Regions from separate parts of the Aminobacter sp. NyZ550 genome, predicted to be linked through region 1. Evidence: predicted binding sites of a transcription regulator. Region 1 holds the regulator's gene; each other region holds the start of a gene.

Region 1 (3,992 bases):
AGGAGACGCCGATGACCTTGTCCTTTGCCGAAGTCACTGCCGTAAGCGACAGAGTCATGGCAACGCCCGCCAGGATGGCGGTGGTAAACTTTTTCATTATTTCCTCCCTGCGCCCAATGGGCGCGCCTACTTCGCGATAGCCCTTGGAGAAGCTCTTTTTTTCGAGCCTCGAAAAAATACTGACTCAATGCCCGGCCACTGTCAACATGGTTTCGCGAGCGCTCCTTATTTTTTTCGGAGCCCGAAATAAATAGAGACATTTGGCGCTGGCTCTGTCACAATCACTTGGCGCGTAAGGGACTGCCGCTTAAGAAGGGCAGCGCTTCGCCGGGAGGAAGACGAGCACATGTCGGTCGGCATACGTCACGACGATCTGAGACGGCGCAACCGCGCCATGGTTATATCCGCGGTTCGCCGAGCCAGCCAGCCATCGCGCACCGAAATCGCCGCCACCACCGGCCTCAGCCATTCGACGATCTCGACTATTTCCTCCGATCTCATATCAGAAGGCATCCTTGCCGAGGCCAAGTTCAGCGAACCCGTCTCCATGAAACGGGGGCGGCCGCAGGTCGGGTTGATGCTCGATGCCGACGCTGCGTCTGTCGTTGCGGTCGTGCTCTCGCTCAACAGCCTGTCCGCCGCCATCATCGACTATGCCGGCAACACCGTGACCGAAGAGACCCGGCGGCTTGTCACGCAGCAGATGCCTGCCGAGGCGCTGGTCGACGAATGCGTCGGAATGGTCCGGCGCCTGATCGACAGGGCCGGCACTTCGGGCGGCGCCGTTCTACGCATCGCCATCGCCGTCCAGGGCATCACCGACGCCGCCTCGCGCAAGCTGTTGTGGTCTCCGATCACCCGCTACGACGACATCCCCTTCGCCGACCGGCTGGAGCAGGAGTTCGGCGTACCTGTTTCGGTCGAGAACGACTGCAACATGATCGCCGAGGCCCTCCGCTGGCGAGATCCGATGCGTTATCGCGACGACTTCATCGCCATCCTGCTCTCGCACGGCATCGGCATGGGCCTCGTCATCAAGGGCGAGCTGTTCACCGGCACGCAGTCGTCGGGTGCCGAGTTCGGCCACATGATCCATCGCCCGGACGGCGCGCTTTGTCGCTGCGGCCGCCGCGGCTGCATCGAGGCCTATGCCGGCAACTACGCCATCTGGCGCAACGCAAGGGTTGGCGACGAAAATGCCGAGCCGCTGGCCGACCTGTCCGACGACGACATCAGGGCCGTGGCCGATGCGGCACGTGACCATGATGGCCCCGAACGCGAGGCCTTCCGCAAGGCCGGCGAAGCCATCGGCTTTGGTCTCGGCTCGATGTTTGCGCTGTTCGACCCCGCCCCCCTCGCCTTCGTCGGCGTCGGCGCAACCGCCTTCGACATCATGGAGCCACATGTGCGCGCGGCCATCGCCAAGACGGCGGGCGGGCTGCACTCGAAGGCGATCTCCTTCGACACCGAACCCAACGAGGTTCCACTCAAACGCGAGGGCGCGATGATGCGCGCGCTGCTTGCCGTTGATCAGGAGATCATTGCCGCAGGCACGGCTCCACGCCGTGCCGGTGCCGACGTCGCCTAGCTGAGCGGAAAAGAGCCCGAAGCGGCTCAGTCCTCGCGGATGGCGTAGCCGGCACCGCGGATGGTCCGGATCACGTCAGGCATGCGGCCGTTGTTGACCGCCTTGCGCAGGCGCCCGACATGCACGTCAACGGTGCGCTCATCGATATAGATCGTCTCGCCCCAGACATTGTCGAGCAACTGGCTGCGCGAGAACACGCGGCCCGGGTGCCGCATCATGAATTCGAGCAAGCGGAATTCGGTCGGCCCGAGCTTGATCTCGCTCTTCTTGCGGTAGACGCGGTGCGACTCGCGGTCGAGCATGATGTCGCCGACCTTGAGCACCGAGGACAACACCTCGGGTTTGGCCCGGCGCAGCAGCGCCTTGACGCGCGCCATGAATTCCGGCGTCGAGAACGGCTTGACCAGATAATCGTCGGCACCGGTCGAAAGGCCACGCACCCTGTCGCTTTCCTCGCCCCGCGCCGTCAGCATGATGATCGGCAGGCGTTCGGTGTCGGGACGCATCCTGAGCCGGCGGCACAGTTCGATACCCGACAGCGCCGGCACCATCCAGTCGAGCACCAGCAGGTCGGGCACGTTTTCCTGGAGCCGGATCTCGGCCTCGTCGCCACGCGTGACGACCTCGACCTGATAGCCTTCGGATTCGAGATTGTAGCGAAGCAGCACGCCCAGCGGCTCTTCGTCTTCGACGACCATGACCTTGGGAGCGATCATTGGCTATACCTTGTCCTTGCGCATGGCCGCTTCTGGACCATGCGCTGATTTAACCTATGCAGCGCCCCCGCGCCAAACGCATGCGGTTGCGGAAATGCTCAGGCCGGAACCGTCGTCGTGGTCTCGTCGACCTTGGGCCGGTTCAGCGGCAGCTGCGTACCCGTCACGACGAAATAGGCGTTCTCGGCGATGTTGGTGACATGGTCGCCGATGCGCTCGAGGTTCTTGGCGCAGAACAGCAGATGCGTGCAGGCCGTGATGTTGCGCGGATCTTCCATCATGTAGGTCAGGAGTTCGCGGAACACGGCGGTGTACTGGATGTCGATCTTCTGGTCGTCGGCGCGCAGATCCTTCAGGCCCTCGGCCTGACGCGCGACATAGAGATCGACGACGCCGCGAACCTGGCCAAGCACCAGCTGCGCCATCGCATCGATCGAATGCGAGAGATTGCGCGGGGTCGGCGACTGGCCGACGGCGCCGACCCGCTTGGCAATGTTCTTGGCGAGGTCGCCGATGCGCTCGAGGTCACCCGCCATGCGGATGGCACCGACCACGGCGCGCAAATCCTGCGCCATCGGCTGGCGCTTGGCGATCAGCGTGATCGCCGAATTGTCGAGATCGCGCTGCTTGGCGTCCATGATCGTATCGTCGGCAACGACGTTTTGCGCCAGTGCCTGGTCGGACGTGAGAAGCGCGCGGATGGCGCCGGCCACCATTGCGCCGGAAAGATCGCCCATGTCGCGGATGAGCTGGTCGACGTGCTGAAGTTCTTCGTCGAAGGACCGGACTGTATGTTCGCCCATGATTTCTTCCTCGTATCGTGTGCCGCGACGAAACCCACTCAGCCGAAGCGGCCGGTGATGTAGTCCTGCGTCCGCTTGTCGTCGGGGTTGGTGAACATCTTGTCGGTCGGGCCTTCCTCGACGAGATAGCCGAGGTGGAACATCGCCGTGCGCTGCGACACGCGCGCCGCCTGCTGCATCGAGTGCGTGACGATGACGATCGTGTAGTTCTCGCGCAGTTCGTCGATCAGCTCCTCGACCTTGGCGGTGGCGATAGGGTCGAGCGCCGAACACGGCTCGTCCATCAGGATCACCTCGGGCGAAACGGCGATGGCGCGCGCGATGCACAGGCGCTGCTGCTGCCCGCCCGACAGGCCGGTGCCGGACTCAGTCAGACGATCCTTGACCTCGTTCCAAAGTGCCGCCTTCTTCAAGCTGGACTCGACAACCGCGTCGAGCTCGGCCTTGCTGCGCGTCAAGCCATGAATCTTCGGGCCGTAAGCGACATTCTCGTAGATCGACTTCGGGAACGGGTTCGGCTTCTGGAACACCATGCCGACGCGGGCACGCAGTTCGACGACATCGATCTTGGGATCGTAGATGTCTTCATTGTCGAGCGTGATCTTGCCGCCGACGCGAGCGCTGTCGATGGTGTCGTTCATGCGGTTGAGACAGCGCAGGAAGGTCGACTTGCCGCAGCCCGACGGGCCGATCAGCGCCGTCACCTGGTGCTCCCGGATATTTAGATCGACGCCGAACAACGCCTGCTTCTCGCCGTAGTGCACGATGACCTTGTCACCGCGCATTTTGATGGCTTCGTTTGGCTTGTTCATCTCGGAGCTCACTACCTCTTCGAGGGTCTTTTCGGTCATGATGTTCATAGCAAGATGTTCCTTGTCTACCAAC
Region 2 (3,992 bases), on a different replicon from region 1:
GCTTCGAGGCGGCTGTTGGCCTCGCTGTACTTTGCCGCATCGGCCAGTGCTTCCGGCAGTTGCAGCGCACCGAGCACGGTGCCGTCGGGCTTGACCCGATGGATAGCCGGCCCATCCTCGAAGGCGACGAGAAGTTGGGTGTCGCCCTGCTTGCCGTTGTTGCCATTGCTGACGGCCAGCCCCTCTGCGTTGACGACCTGTGGGGCCACGCCTGCCCTCAACGGCACCGACTGGACGGGCTCCAGATTGGCGATCCTGCCGTCCGCGATCTCGAGCCGGAAGTGATGCAGCACGCCGTCGTCGGAGACGGCGTAAAGCAGCTTCTCGTCGGCATCCCAGGCAAGGCCGGACAGTTCGTTGATCGATTGGCCGTCCGGCGCGGTTGCCGGAGCAGGCCTGCTGTCCAGCACTGCAAGTTCGGACGAACCTGCCATGACGGGGGCCGCGAGCACGAGGGCTGAAGCGCCGAGCAGCGCGGCGGTAAAGTGCTTGATCATGTCTCTCACTCCTATTGGATGTTTGGCTGGTGCAGGGCTGGACGATCGGTCACGCTGCCAAGCTTGCGCAGCGCCGGCAGGAAGCGGTTGTGCTTGGTGCCGGGGTTCAGCAGCGCGGTGGCGACGCAATATTTCGAGCAGCGCTTGGTCGGGTGCTGGTGCAGCGCCCTGAGGATGCCGTCGGCAACGCCATTGCCATTTGCCGACTTGGTTTCGAGGATGAACAGGTTGGGGTCGACGGCACGACGCGCGCCGCCGGCAAAGAACTCGAGACCGGTGTCGATGGTCATGCGTTCGCCGCCCTGCCGGGCCACCAGCGTCATGCGGCGATAGCGCATGTCGAGGACACGGGACAGTTGATGTGGGAAGGCCTGGCCGTATTGCGCGTCGTAGACCTTGTCGATGAAGGTCACTGCCTCGTCGTCGAGTTTGCCGAAGCTCTCGACGTCGAGGTCGAGGCGCTTCTTGACGGTCATGCCGCGCTTGTCCTTCAGCTTCACTTCCAGAAAGCATAGCCCCGCCTCGACATAGCGCCGGATGCGCACCTTGGCCCGCTGCCGCCGGCCCTGGTGGTGGTCGAAATAGCTGCGGCGCCCGGCGTCGTCGAAGTAGCAGGTCTCGTAAGTGAAGGCGCGCCGGCCTTCGATCTCCAACATGTCGAAGACCTCGGTGAAAGCGCCGGCGGCCTGCATCAGCACGGTGCCGTCGACAACATATTTGTTGTCCAGCCGCTCCAACATGGCGGCCTTGCCGTTCAGAGCCTTCAGGCTGATCGGCGCGAATCCGCCTGCGATCAGCACGTCAGTGCTTGCGATAATGGACATTGAGCTTCGCCATTTCCGTGATGTAGTCGAGCTGCAGCACCTGGTAGGACAGCACGTCGACGCCCAGCCGCTGGGACAGCTCGCAGCGCATGGCAGCGGGGTCCGACAGCAGCGCGACATTGATCTTGTCGAGCGACACCTTGGTGCCGCTGACCGACTGCAGCATGCGGGGATGATCGATGACGAAGGCACCGACGAGCACCAAGGCAACCGTCACCGCCACGAAGGGCAAGGTCGTGCCCTGGACCGAGCAGATGACGGCAACCGCCACACTGCCGAAGAAGTAGGTCATCTCGGTCTTCGACAGCGGTTCCGAGCGGAGCGTGAACAGCGCCAGGATGGCGAACAGGCCAAAGCCGGCGGCGACGCCGAACTGGACGGTCGACAACACGGTCAGCACGGCAAAGACGAAGATGTTGAATAGCGCCGCGGCGGTGACCAGTTCCTTGTCGCGATAGCGACGGTAATACATGCCGAACAGCAGTGCCGACATGCCGGTCAGGTTGATGCAGAAGCGAGCGAGTTCGGCCGCGAAGGGCGTCTGTAGCAACTGTGCGATCATTGCCCTCTCCCCGTCGTGGAAGAAGGCCTTCGTAGTGCCTGACGAGGCGAGCAAGGGATTGGCATTTGCGGTTCTCCTGAATTGCGCCGCCGAGCGGCTACGTCAGGAAAAACGGGCGTTGCGAGAACCTATTCCATCGCCGGCAAACTATTTTCAATCTCGGCGTGAAACCTGCAAATCGGCATGAAAACAGTATGATACGAGACGCCTCTCGCGCGTCGCCTGCGGCTCAGCTCCGACAGATCGTTCGCGCGTTGAGCAGGCCCCAGCCAAACACCGGATCCTTGCCGGGCTTGCCGAGATCCTCGGCACCCTGGCGCAAAAGCGTCTCGACCTCGCCGGCCTTGAGCTCAGGATTGGCGGCCTTGACCATCGCCACTGCCGCCGTGACAAAAGGTGCGGCAAAGGACGTGCCGGTCTTTGATGAGGCACCCTTGACCGAGGCCGCCGTCCAGACCTGGACGCCGGGTGCTGCAATGTCGATATGATCGCCGGCTCCGGCCCGCCGGTAGGGATTCTTGCGCCGGTCGATCGCCGTTACGGCGATCACAGGCTCGTAGGCGCCGGGGTAGAGCGGGGCGGCGCGCGGGCCGCCATTGCCGGCGGCCGCGACCAGCACGATGTCGCGCATTGCCGCCGCTTCGACCGTTCGTTCCAGCAGAAGGTTAGCCGGACCCGTCAGGCTCATGTTGATGACGAGCACCCCCTTGCCCGCCAGCAGGTTGATCGCCCGCACAAGATCGTAGACGGCGGACCGGTCGTCATTGCCATTGCGCTGGAAAGCATCCACCGCAACGAGTTCGCCGCCGGGCACGAGGCCCGGCGTTCGGCTTTCCGCCGAGCCTACGAGAAGGGCTGCCACCGCGGTGCCGTGCTGGCGCCCGGACTCAGGCAGGTCACCAGCCGCCAGTCGGATCGTCTCGATCCGCCCGCCGGCAAAGGCGAGATGTTCCTCATTGATCGCCGTGTCGATGAGTCCGATCCGCGTCGATGCCGTGCAGCGATCCGGCATGTCAGATGCCTCCGGCCAGCCGACGACATGGCGCGCCAGGCATTGTTCCGCGCCACAAGCTTCGGCACGGTCCTGGTCGGGGCGGTAGAAATGGTTGAAGTCGACGACCGCATCGGGTGCCGTGGCCGCTACCTCGGCACGCGCCGCTTCGAGCGTCGTGCCGTTGGGAACAGTGAGCTTGACGATTTCGGCTCCAACGAGCGGAACATCGGCCCGGTCGCTGATGCCGTAGCTCGCGGCGGTCAGGCGCGTGATCGAGGCCTGATCGAGGCCGATTGCCACGATCTCCCGTGGCGCCTCGCGCACAAGCGCGGGCGCTGTACGGACCACCTTGCGTCGTGGCTCAGGCTTGCCGAAGAGATCGAAGAGATTACGCCCCTTCCCCGTTCCCGGCGCGCTGGAATCCCTGCTCTCCGAGCGGCTTCCGCCGCCATCATCATCGTCGTCATCGGCCAGCGCAATCCCGCCGCCGAAAACCTCTCCCCGCATGGGAGTGACCACGGACGCGCCAAAGGTCGCGCCGCCCAGCGCCACCGCGAACACAAGCGCAAGGGAACCTGACGGGCGCTTCAGCTTCATGGTTTGTCCTTTCCCTGGCGATATGGCGCGCTGATGGCAATTGTTAGCGATCCACATCAGCCTTTCGTCATCCCATATCATTTTGACTACATTTGTGCATTTTGAGCCCAACGGACGGGAGACCGGTTTATTCCATCACCTCGCCGATTTCCGCGGGAGAGACAGGATAGGACTGCATGAAGGGTGACGATGTTTCGGTCAGCGATCGGCTGATCGCTTTCCTACCCAATCTGCGTCGGTTCGCCATCTCGCTGTGCCGGTCGCGTGATCTAGCCGACGATCTCGTGCAGGCGGCATGCGAACGAGCGCTCGCCAACCAGGACCGGTTCGAAGCGGGCACCCGCTTCGATGCCTGGATGTTCCGCATCCTGCGCAACCTGTGGATCGACCAGGTGCGCCGGACCAAGACGGCCGGCCCGCGCGAGGATATCGACAACCGCAACGACATCGTCGGCGTAAGCGGCGAGCATGACGCCGAAGCCCGGCTGACGCTGAAAAGCGTGGCCGCGGCAATCGAC
Region 3 (3,992 bases), 1.4 Mb from region 1:
GGCGAAGATGATCACGGCGATGCCTGCGGTGAAACCCACCGTCACCGGATAGGGTATGAACTTGATGTAGGTTCCGAGCCGGAGATAGCCGATCGCCGCCAGGAACACCCCAGCCATGACAGTGGCGAGGATCAGCCCGTCCACGCCTTCGCGCGCCACCGTTGCCGCCACCAGAACGATGAAGGCGCCTGCCGGACCACCGATCTGGAAGCGGCTGCCGCCGAGAGCCGAGACTATGAAGCCGCCGACGATTGCCGTGAACAGCCCTTTGTCAGGCGACACACCCGATGCGATGGCGATTGCCATCGATAATGGCAGAGCCACGATTGCCACCGTCAGCCCCGAAATCGCGTCGGCCTTGAACTGCAGCGCGCCATAGCCCTCGCGGAAAACAGTCACCAGCTTGGGCGTGAACAGTTCCGCGAAAGTCGGTTGCCCGTGCTTCCCTGATCCGTATCGCCTTGGATTGCCGCCTGCATTCATCATCCGCACCACTGGAAACGCGGCGGCTTCGTCGGCAAGACTGTCGGCGGTCGCCGTCGCGACTACATCATGCGGATAGCCGGAAGCTTCACGCCTTCTTCTTCAGGCGCACGCCCCGACCGCCGGTCTCGCTCTCGCCGATCAGTTCCACCCCGGCATCTTCGATCGCCTGGATGACCTTGGTCAGCGTATCGACCACGCCACGCACCACGCCCTCGCTTGCTTCCATGCGCTGGATCGTCGGCACCGAGACACCGGCCATTTCGGCGAGCGTCTTCTGGTCGATGCCTGCCAGCGCTCTTGCGGCGCGCATCTGTGCGGCTGTGATCACTGAGGTGGTCCCGTCTCGATCCGCATCACGAATGTATCATACATTCATGATGATGTTTCAAGCATCATTATTGATGCCTGAGCCCCATATCATTCATCGGCCTCGGCCGGCCGCATGAAGCGGCGGCTGATCAGCCAGCACAAAGTCGCCCAGGCAAAGCCCGCGCACCAGCCCGCTAGCACGTCCGAAGGCCAGTGCACGCCGAGATAGACGCGGCTGATGCCGACCATGAGCGTGGTCAGGATGCCGATGGCAAAGACGAAGACCGTCGCCGCCCGCCCGGGCAGGAAGCGTGCCAGCAGCGCCCCCAGCGTCAGATAGGTGACCGCCGATAGCATGGCGTGGCCGCTTGGAAAGCTCATCGTGTGCACCTGCGCCAGATGCGGCACGAGGTCGGGCCTGGGGCGGTCGATGCCGAGCTTGAGCAGGCTCGACAGCACCTGGCCGCCGGCGACCGAGACGAATACGAACAGCGCCGGTCCCCAGCGCCTGGACATGCCGAGATAGATGATGCTGATCGCGGTGATGTAGATCAGCACCGAGGCGCTGCCCAGCGCTGTGATATCGCGCATCGCCTCTTCCACCCAGGAGGGGCCGATCGGATCGGCGGTGTTGCCGGCCGCGCGGAAGAACAGCAGGATGTCGGTATCGAAGGCGTGCGGTGCGGCGTCGCGGGCGATCTCCGACAACTCGACGAAGCCCCACAGGCCGCCGGCAATGATGATGCCCGCCGCCAAAAGCGAAAACTCGATCCTGTTCCACAATCTCTGCTGCATCGTCCTGCCGTGTCTCGGGGCTGTTCTGCCCTTGGGATGGCCGCTTCCCGACCCATTCGCAACAGGTGGGGATGGCTTTCCCAAAGAAAAGGCATGCAATGCAAAAGGTCGCAGCAAACCAACTCGCGTGAGCACTCAGGTCACGTTTTTGGGTGCTGTGGATTTTCGGCCAATCTGTCATGCTGTTGTTATGCACGGCAACTAGCGGTCTCGGCGAACCCCAAGCCGAACACCCCAGCCAGAGGTCGACGCCATGAACCAGCCCCATGATCAGAAATTCCGCACCTCGATGCTCGAGGAGAATGACGGTCCCGGTCACAACCCGACCGACAACCGCACCATGGGCGACATCATCGCCAAGCGCTTCTCCCGCCGCAGCTTCCTCCAGGGCTCGCTCGCCGTCTCGGCCATCGCCGCAACCGTAAGCCCCATCGCAATCCTGCTCGCCGACGACGCCCGCGCCGCCTCTGCCTCCGCTTTTGCCTTCGACGAGATCGAGGCCGGCATCGACGACAAGCATCACGTCGCCGCTGGCTACGACGCCGACGTGCTGTTGCGCTGGGGTGATCCGATCTTCGCCGACGCGCCCGAATTCGATCCGACCAACCAGTCGGCGGAAGCCCAGGCCAAGCAGTTCGGCTACAACAACGATTATGTCGGCTATATCGCCCTCGAAGGCTCGTCCGAGCACGGCCTGCTGGTGGTCAACCACGAATACACCAACGAGCACCTGATGTTCCCCGGCATCGTCAAGATCGTCGAGGGCAAGATCGAGGTCGCGCCAGCGGACCAGAAGCGCGTCGACATCGAGATGGCGGCCCATGGCGGCACCATCGTCGAGATCCGCAAGGAAGCGGGCAAGTGGCATCCGGTCCGCGACGGCAAGCTCAACCGCCGCATCACTTCGACCACCGAGATGCAGCTGACCGGCCCGGCCGCCGGCCATGATCGCCTGAAGACCAATGCCGATGCCACCGGTACCAAGGTGTACGGCACGCTCAACAACTGCGCCGGCGGCGTCACGCCCTGGGGCACCTACATCATGGCTGAGGAAAACTTCCACGGTTATTTCGGTGGCGAGTTGCCGGCCGATCATCCGGAGGCCGCCAACTACAAGCGCCTCGGCGTGCCGGAAGGCACTTATGAGTGGTTCAAGTTCTACGACCGCTTCGACGTCTCCAAGGAACCGAATGAGCCCAACCGCTTCGGCTGGATCGTCGAGGTCGACGTCAACGACCCGAACTCGCTGCCTAAGAAGCGCACGGCACTCGGTCGCTTCAAGCACGAGGGCGCTGAATCCATCGTGGCCAGCGACGGCCGCGTCGTCTTCTATCTCGGCGACGACGAGCGCTTCGACTACGTCTACAAGTTCGTGACCAAGGGCAAGTTCAACCCCGACGACCGCGCCGCCAATCTCGACCTGCTCGACGACGGCACGCTCTACGTCGCCAAATTCGCCGAGGACGGCACCTTCGCCTGGCTGCCGCTGGTCCAGGGCGACGGCCCGCTCACGGCCGACAACGGCTTTGTCAGCCAGGCCGACGTGGTCATCGAGACGCGCCGCGCCGCCGACCTGCTCGGTGCCACCAAGATGGACCGCCCCGAGGACATCCAGCCCAATGCCGTCAACGGCAAGGTCTATGTCATGCTGACCAACAACACCAAGCGCAAGGCCGACCAGGTCGACGCTGCCAACCCGCGCGCCGAAAACGCCTTCGGCCACATCATCGAACTGATCGAGGACGGCAGCGATTTCACCGCCACCAAGGGCAAGTGGGAAGTGCTGCTCAAGTGTGGTGACCCGTCGGTCGCCGAGGTCGGCGCGTCATTTTCGACTTCGACCACCCAAAATGGCTGGTTCGGAATGCCCGACAATTGCGCCGTCGACTCCGCCGGCCGCCTGTGGGTGTCGACTGACGGAAATTCGCCCAAGGCCACCGGCCGCACCGACGGCCTGTGGGCCGTCGACACCGAGGGCGCGGCGCGCGCCACCTCGAAGCTGTTCTTCCGCGTGCCTGTCGGCGCCGAGATGTGCGGCCCGCTGTTCACGCCCGACGACCAGACCGCATTCGTTGCCGTCCAGCATCCGGCCGACGGTGGCGAGGATTGGGAAGGCTTTGGCCGTCCGTCCTATTATGAGGACCTGTCGACGCGCTGGCCCGACTTCAAGCCCGATATGCCGGTCCGACCGGCCGTCGTCGCCATCACCAGGCAGGGCGGCGGCAAGATCGCCGTCGGATAGAAGTCTTTGTGCCTGAGGGAAGCGGCCGCGTTCAGCGGCCGTCAGACTGCTGACAAACCCCGTCGAATTTCGGCGGGGTTTTGTTTTGTGGGTTGATTGAGCTTTTGGATTGATGTCGGGGGGCAGATGCCAAGGCCGTTGCGAGCCGGCTTTGGCCTCA
Region 4 (3,992 bases), 1.0 Mb from region 1:
CCGGCATGGTCGGCGTCTATGACGCGCGCGACGGCTTCCGCCGCCTCAGCGAATTCCCGACCCATGGCGTCGGCCCGCATGAGCTGATCCTGCTTGGCGACGGGCGCACGCTCGCCATCTGCAATGGCGGCATCGAGACCCATCCGGATTTCGGCCGCGCCAAGCTCAACATTCCCACCATGAGGCCGTCCTTCGTGCTTGTCGACCGCGTCTCGGGCGATCTGATCGAGAAACACGAACTGCCGGAAAAGCTTCACCAACTGTCGATCCGGCATATGGACATCGACGCCCACGGCACCGTCTGGTTCGGCTGCCAGCACGAGGGGCCGGCAACGGAAAAGCCACTGTTGATCGGCCGAGCCGCGCGCGGCAAGGAGCTGGAAATGCTTGACATGCCCGAGGACATCCTCGGCGGTTTCCGCAACTATATCGGCTCGGTCGCGGCCAATCGCGACGCCGGGCTGATCGCCGTCTCTTCGCCGCAAGGCAACGCCTGGGCAATGATCGAGGCCAAGACGGGCAAGGTCGTGGCCAATGCCGATCTGGTCGAGGTTTGCGGGTTGGCGCCGGACCGCGATGGTTTCCTCGCCACCACGGGCGCCGGCCTTGTCGTCGATCCCGACGGCAAAAAGACCGACGATCCCGAGCATGTCTGGGACAACCACATGCTGCGGATCGATCCGCGAAATACGTAAGTCTTTACTTACCTATATCATGCCGGATACGTCGGAGAAGGCGACGGCCTTGCGCAACACGGCAAGGAAGCGTTCGCCGGCGATTTCAGCCGGGCCGCTGTTGTCGATCACCACATGGCCGGGACCACTGAGATCATGCGGAGCGGTACGCGCCAGTCTCGCCAGCACCTCGCCGCGCGATTCACGGCCGCGCGCGGCAAGCCGGGTGGCCAGGATTTCGGGTGCTGCGGTGATTTCGACGACGGCGACATTGGCGTAGCGCTGGCGTAGCGCCGGGATGACCCCGCGCGAGGTGTTGGCAACGACGACGTGGCCGACCGAAATGGCATCGTCGACGGAAGCTGGAATGCCGTAGCGCAAACCATGCGCCTCCCAGGAAAGCGCAAAGGCGCCCGATGCGTCAGCCTCGATGAAGGCGGCGTCGGCCAGCGTGTCGTGATCCTCGGTCGCGCCGTCGCTGTGGCGGGTGATGACGCGGCGGGCGAACTCGACATGGTCGTCGTCGGTCAGGCGCTCTCGGACATAGGCAATCAGCGTGTCCTTGCCGGCACCGCTGGGTCCGACGACGGCGACGAAGACGCCGTAGCGGACAGGAGAGCCAACGCGGGTCAGTTCACGCTCGATCAATGCTGAAACCATCATGCGACGTCATTTCCTCCATGTCCGCGCATCGGCCCGAAAATCGCTCTCGATTTTCGGAAAGCACGATGCGCCACTTTAAGCCTTGGAGCGTCCTTTGTGCGTCCACCCGGACGCACGGCGCTCTAGTGCCCCCGCCCTGGCGGCGCCGGCCCTTTTCAGCAAGCTCGGCGCATTGAACATCTCCAGTGCTGACCTGTCACGCCCCATGGCTTGGACCACGGGCAGGCGGCGGCACTGCGATGCCATTAGGCGATTTACATGACGGAATGACGAAACGAGATGCAGGGCGGCAAATCCGCCCCTGGCACCCTTGTTCAGGCGACCTTGTCGCGGACCTGATAGTCCTTGATCGCGGCGAAGCGGATCATCTTCCAGCGCTCGGCCTCGTAATTGAGCGAGAATTCGTGCTGAGCGAGGAACACCGGGTCGTTATCGAGATCGCGCGCGATGTCGCCGCGATGGCTTTCGATGAAGCGGTGCAGGTCGGCCTTGTCGTCGGCATCAATCCAGCGGCAGACAGAGAAGCGCGCCATCTCGAAATCGACGGGCAGGGTATATTCCACCGACAGGCGCTCCTTGAGCACGTCGATCTGCAGCGCACCGACGACGCCGACGATGGCAGGCGAGCCGTCCTCGGGCTGGAACAGCTGGACGACGCCTTCCTCGGCCATCTGGTGCAGCGCTTCCTTCAGCTTCTTGGCCTTCATCGCATCGCCGAGGCGGACGCGGCGCAGGATTTCGGGCGCAAAGTTGGGAACGCCGCGGAACAGGATGTCCTCGCCCTCGGTCAGCGTGTCGCCGATGCGCAACGTGCCGTGGTTTGGGATGCCGACGACGTCGCCGGCATAAGCCTCGTCGGCGGTGATGCGCGAACGGGCGAAGAAGAACTGCGGCGCTGACAGGCTCATCTGCTTGCCGGTGCGGACCAGCTTGGCCTTCATGCCGCGCTTGAGCTCGCCGGAGCAGACACGCACGAAGGCGATACGGTCGCGGTGGTTCGGGTCCATATTGGCCTGGATCTTGAAGACGAAGGACGTCATCTTCTCTTCCGTCGCCTCGACCTTGCGCGTGTCGGCCTCCTGAGCCCGAGGCGCGGGGCCGAAGTCGCCAAGCGCCTCAATCAGGTCGCGGACGCCGAAATTGCGCAGGGCCGAACCGAAATAGACCGGCGTCAGATGGCCTTCGCGGAACGCCTGCAGGTCGAACGGGCGGCAGGCCTCGCGGGCAAGCTCCAGTTCCTCGATAAACGCCGGGCGCTCATTGTCCGGCAACAGGCCGGCGGCGCGGTTGGAATCGGGACCATGCACCGGCGTGCGCTCGGCCTCGGCGTCGCCACGGCGCACCGCGTTCTGAGCGAGGTGATAGGTGCCGGAGAAGGTCTTGCCCTGACCGATCGGCCAGGTGATCGGGGCGGTGTCGAGCGCCAGCTTCTCTTCGATCTCGTCGAGAATCTCGAAGGTGTTGCGCGCCTCGCGGTCCATCTTGTTGACGAAGGTGATGATCGGAATGTCGCGCAGCCGGCAGACCTCGAACAGCTTCAGCGTCCGCGGCTCGATACCCTTAGCGGCGTCGATGACCATGACAGCACTGTCGACCGCAGACAACGTTCTATAGGTATCGTCGGCGAAGTCCTCGTGGCCGGGCGTGTCGAGCAGGTTGAAGACGTTGTCGCCATATTCGAAGGTCATCACCGAGGTGACGACCGAAATGCCGCGCTCGCGCTCGATCTTCATCCAGTCGGAGCGCGTCTGGATCTTGTCCTTCTTGGCCTTGACCTCGCCGGCGAGCTGGATCGCGCCGCCGAACAACAGCAGCTTTTCGGTCAGCGTCGTCTTGCCGGCGTCAGGGTGGGCGATGATCGCGAACGTACGGCGGCGCGCCACCGCCTTTTCGATGTCTTCAGCCATCGGGGATTCCTTGTGATGGCGGGCTTCTAACAGCCGAGGCCGTGCCTGTCGAGGAATTGGAGCAATGCAGGATGTTCAGGTCCTCCCTCCTCAAATGGGGGGGAGGTGCGACGTCAACGTCTGGCCTCTACCCCTTCAGCTCGAAGCCGCCCTCGGCCACCGTCTCGCCATTGACGATCAGCTCGATCAAGTGATGGCCGGGATAGTGCTTGCGTGTGGTGAAGTCGCGCACCGCCTGGCTGATCGAGAGTTCCTTCTGGCTGCCCGGCGCAAGGTTGATCTCCTTGAGCTTGAACACTTTCTTCGAGCTGCCGCCGCTTTTCTTGACGTAGTGCACGGCATAGTCGACCACCAGCTGCTGCGCCGTCTCGGCGGTCGAGGCGATGTTGGCCTTGAGCGTGATGCGACCGCCGAGCAGGATGGCTGCCGGCTGGACCGCGAAGGTGTCGACACGCACCATCGGCTTGCCCGTCGTGCCGATCGCGCCAAGCGCGCGCGGATCGCCCTTCTTGATCATCGTCCGCAGCGCGTGCTTGACGATCCAGGCAGTGTTCCTGTCGTCCATGTCCCATGCCGAGATGCGGTCGATCACCCGGTCGGGATGGTCCTTGGAAATGTCGTTGAGGTGGTTCGCCACCGACTTGCGCACATAGAGGCTGGGATCGCTGCGCAGCGCCTCGAGGATGGGCGCCGTCGGCGACGGGTCCTTGATCAGCTGCTTGAGCTGGAACGACCAGGGCAGCCGCGG

What was found. Region 1 encodes PhoB, which activates phosphate uptake and scavenging genes when phosphate is short. Its sites were predicted from a motif close to TGTCATNNANCTGTCAT; they were not measured.
Region 2: a site for PhoB is predicted at 2,067-2,083, ahead of N7E70_RS28910 (DUF4956 domain-containing protein). Genes of this name have one in related genera too.
Region 3: a site for PhoB is predicted at 1,766-1,782, ahead of N7E70_RS00320 (PhoX family protein). Genes of this name have one in related genera too.
Region 4: a site for PhoB is predicted at 1,596-1,612, ahead of phnN (phosphonate metabolism protein/1,5-bisphosphokinase (PRPP-forming) PhnN). Genes of this name have one in related genera too.

Annotation. Positions count from the first base shown of each region.
Region 1 is NZ_CP114190.1:1,473,129-1,477,120, reverse strand. Features, by position in the region: gene xylF (D-xylose ABC transporter substrate-binding protein) at 1-97, opposite strand, end outside; gene N7E70_RS07360 (ROK family protein) at 347-1,588, shown strand; gene phoB (phosphate regulon transcriptional regulator PhoB) at 1,615-2,304, opposite strand; gene phoU (phosphate signaling complex protein PhoU) at 2,403-3,107, opposite strand; gene pstB (phosphate ABC transporter ATP-binding protein PstB) at 3,146-3,967, opposite strand; gene pstA (phosphate ABC transporter permease PstA) at 3,985-3,992, opposite strand, start outside.
Region 2 is NZ_CP114191.1:350,592-354,583, forward strand. Features, by position in the region: gene N7E70_RS28900 (esterase-like activity of phytase family protein) at 1-497, opposite strand, end outside; gene N7E70_RS28905 (polyphosphate polymerase domain-containing protein) at 509-1,321, opposite strand; gene N7E70_RS28910 (DUF4956 domain-containing protein) at 1,299-1,883, opposite strand; gene N7E70_RS28915 (S8 family serine peptidase) at 2,113-3,474, opposite strand; gene N7E70_RS28920 (RNA polymerase sigma factor) at 3,651-3,992, shown strand, end outside.
Region 3 is NZ_CP114190.1:64,756-68,747, reverse strand. Features, by position in the region: gene N7E70_RS00335 (SulP family inorganic anion transporter) at 1-486, opposite strand, end outside; gene N7E70_RS00330 (helix-turn-helix domain-containing protein) at 572-814, opposite strand; gene N7E70_RS00325 (phosphatase PAP2 family protein) at 904-1,590, opposite strand; gene N7E70_RS00320 (PhoX family protein) at 1,844-3,832, shown strand; gene N7E70_RS00315 (IS1182 family transposase) at 3,990-3,992, opposite strand, start outside.
Region 4 is NZ_CP114190.1:455,362-459,353, forward strand. Features, by position in the region: gene N7E70_RS02275 (DUF1513 domain-containing protein) at 1-695, shown strand, start outside; gene phnN (phosphonate metabolism protein/1,5-bisphosphokinase (PRPP-forming) PhnN) at 708-1,337, opposite strand; gene N7E70_RS02285 (peptide chain release factor 3) at 1,652-3,244, opposite strand; gene N7E70_RS02290 (DNA alkylation repair protein) at 3,372-3,992, opposite strand, start outside.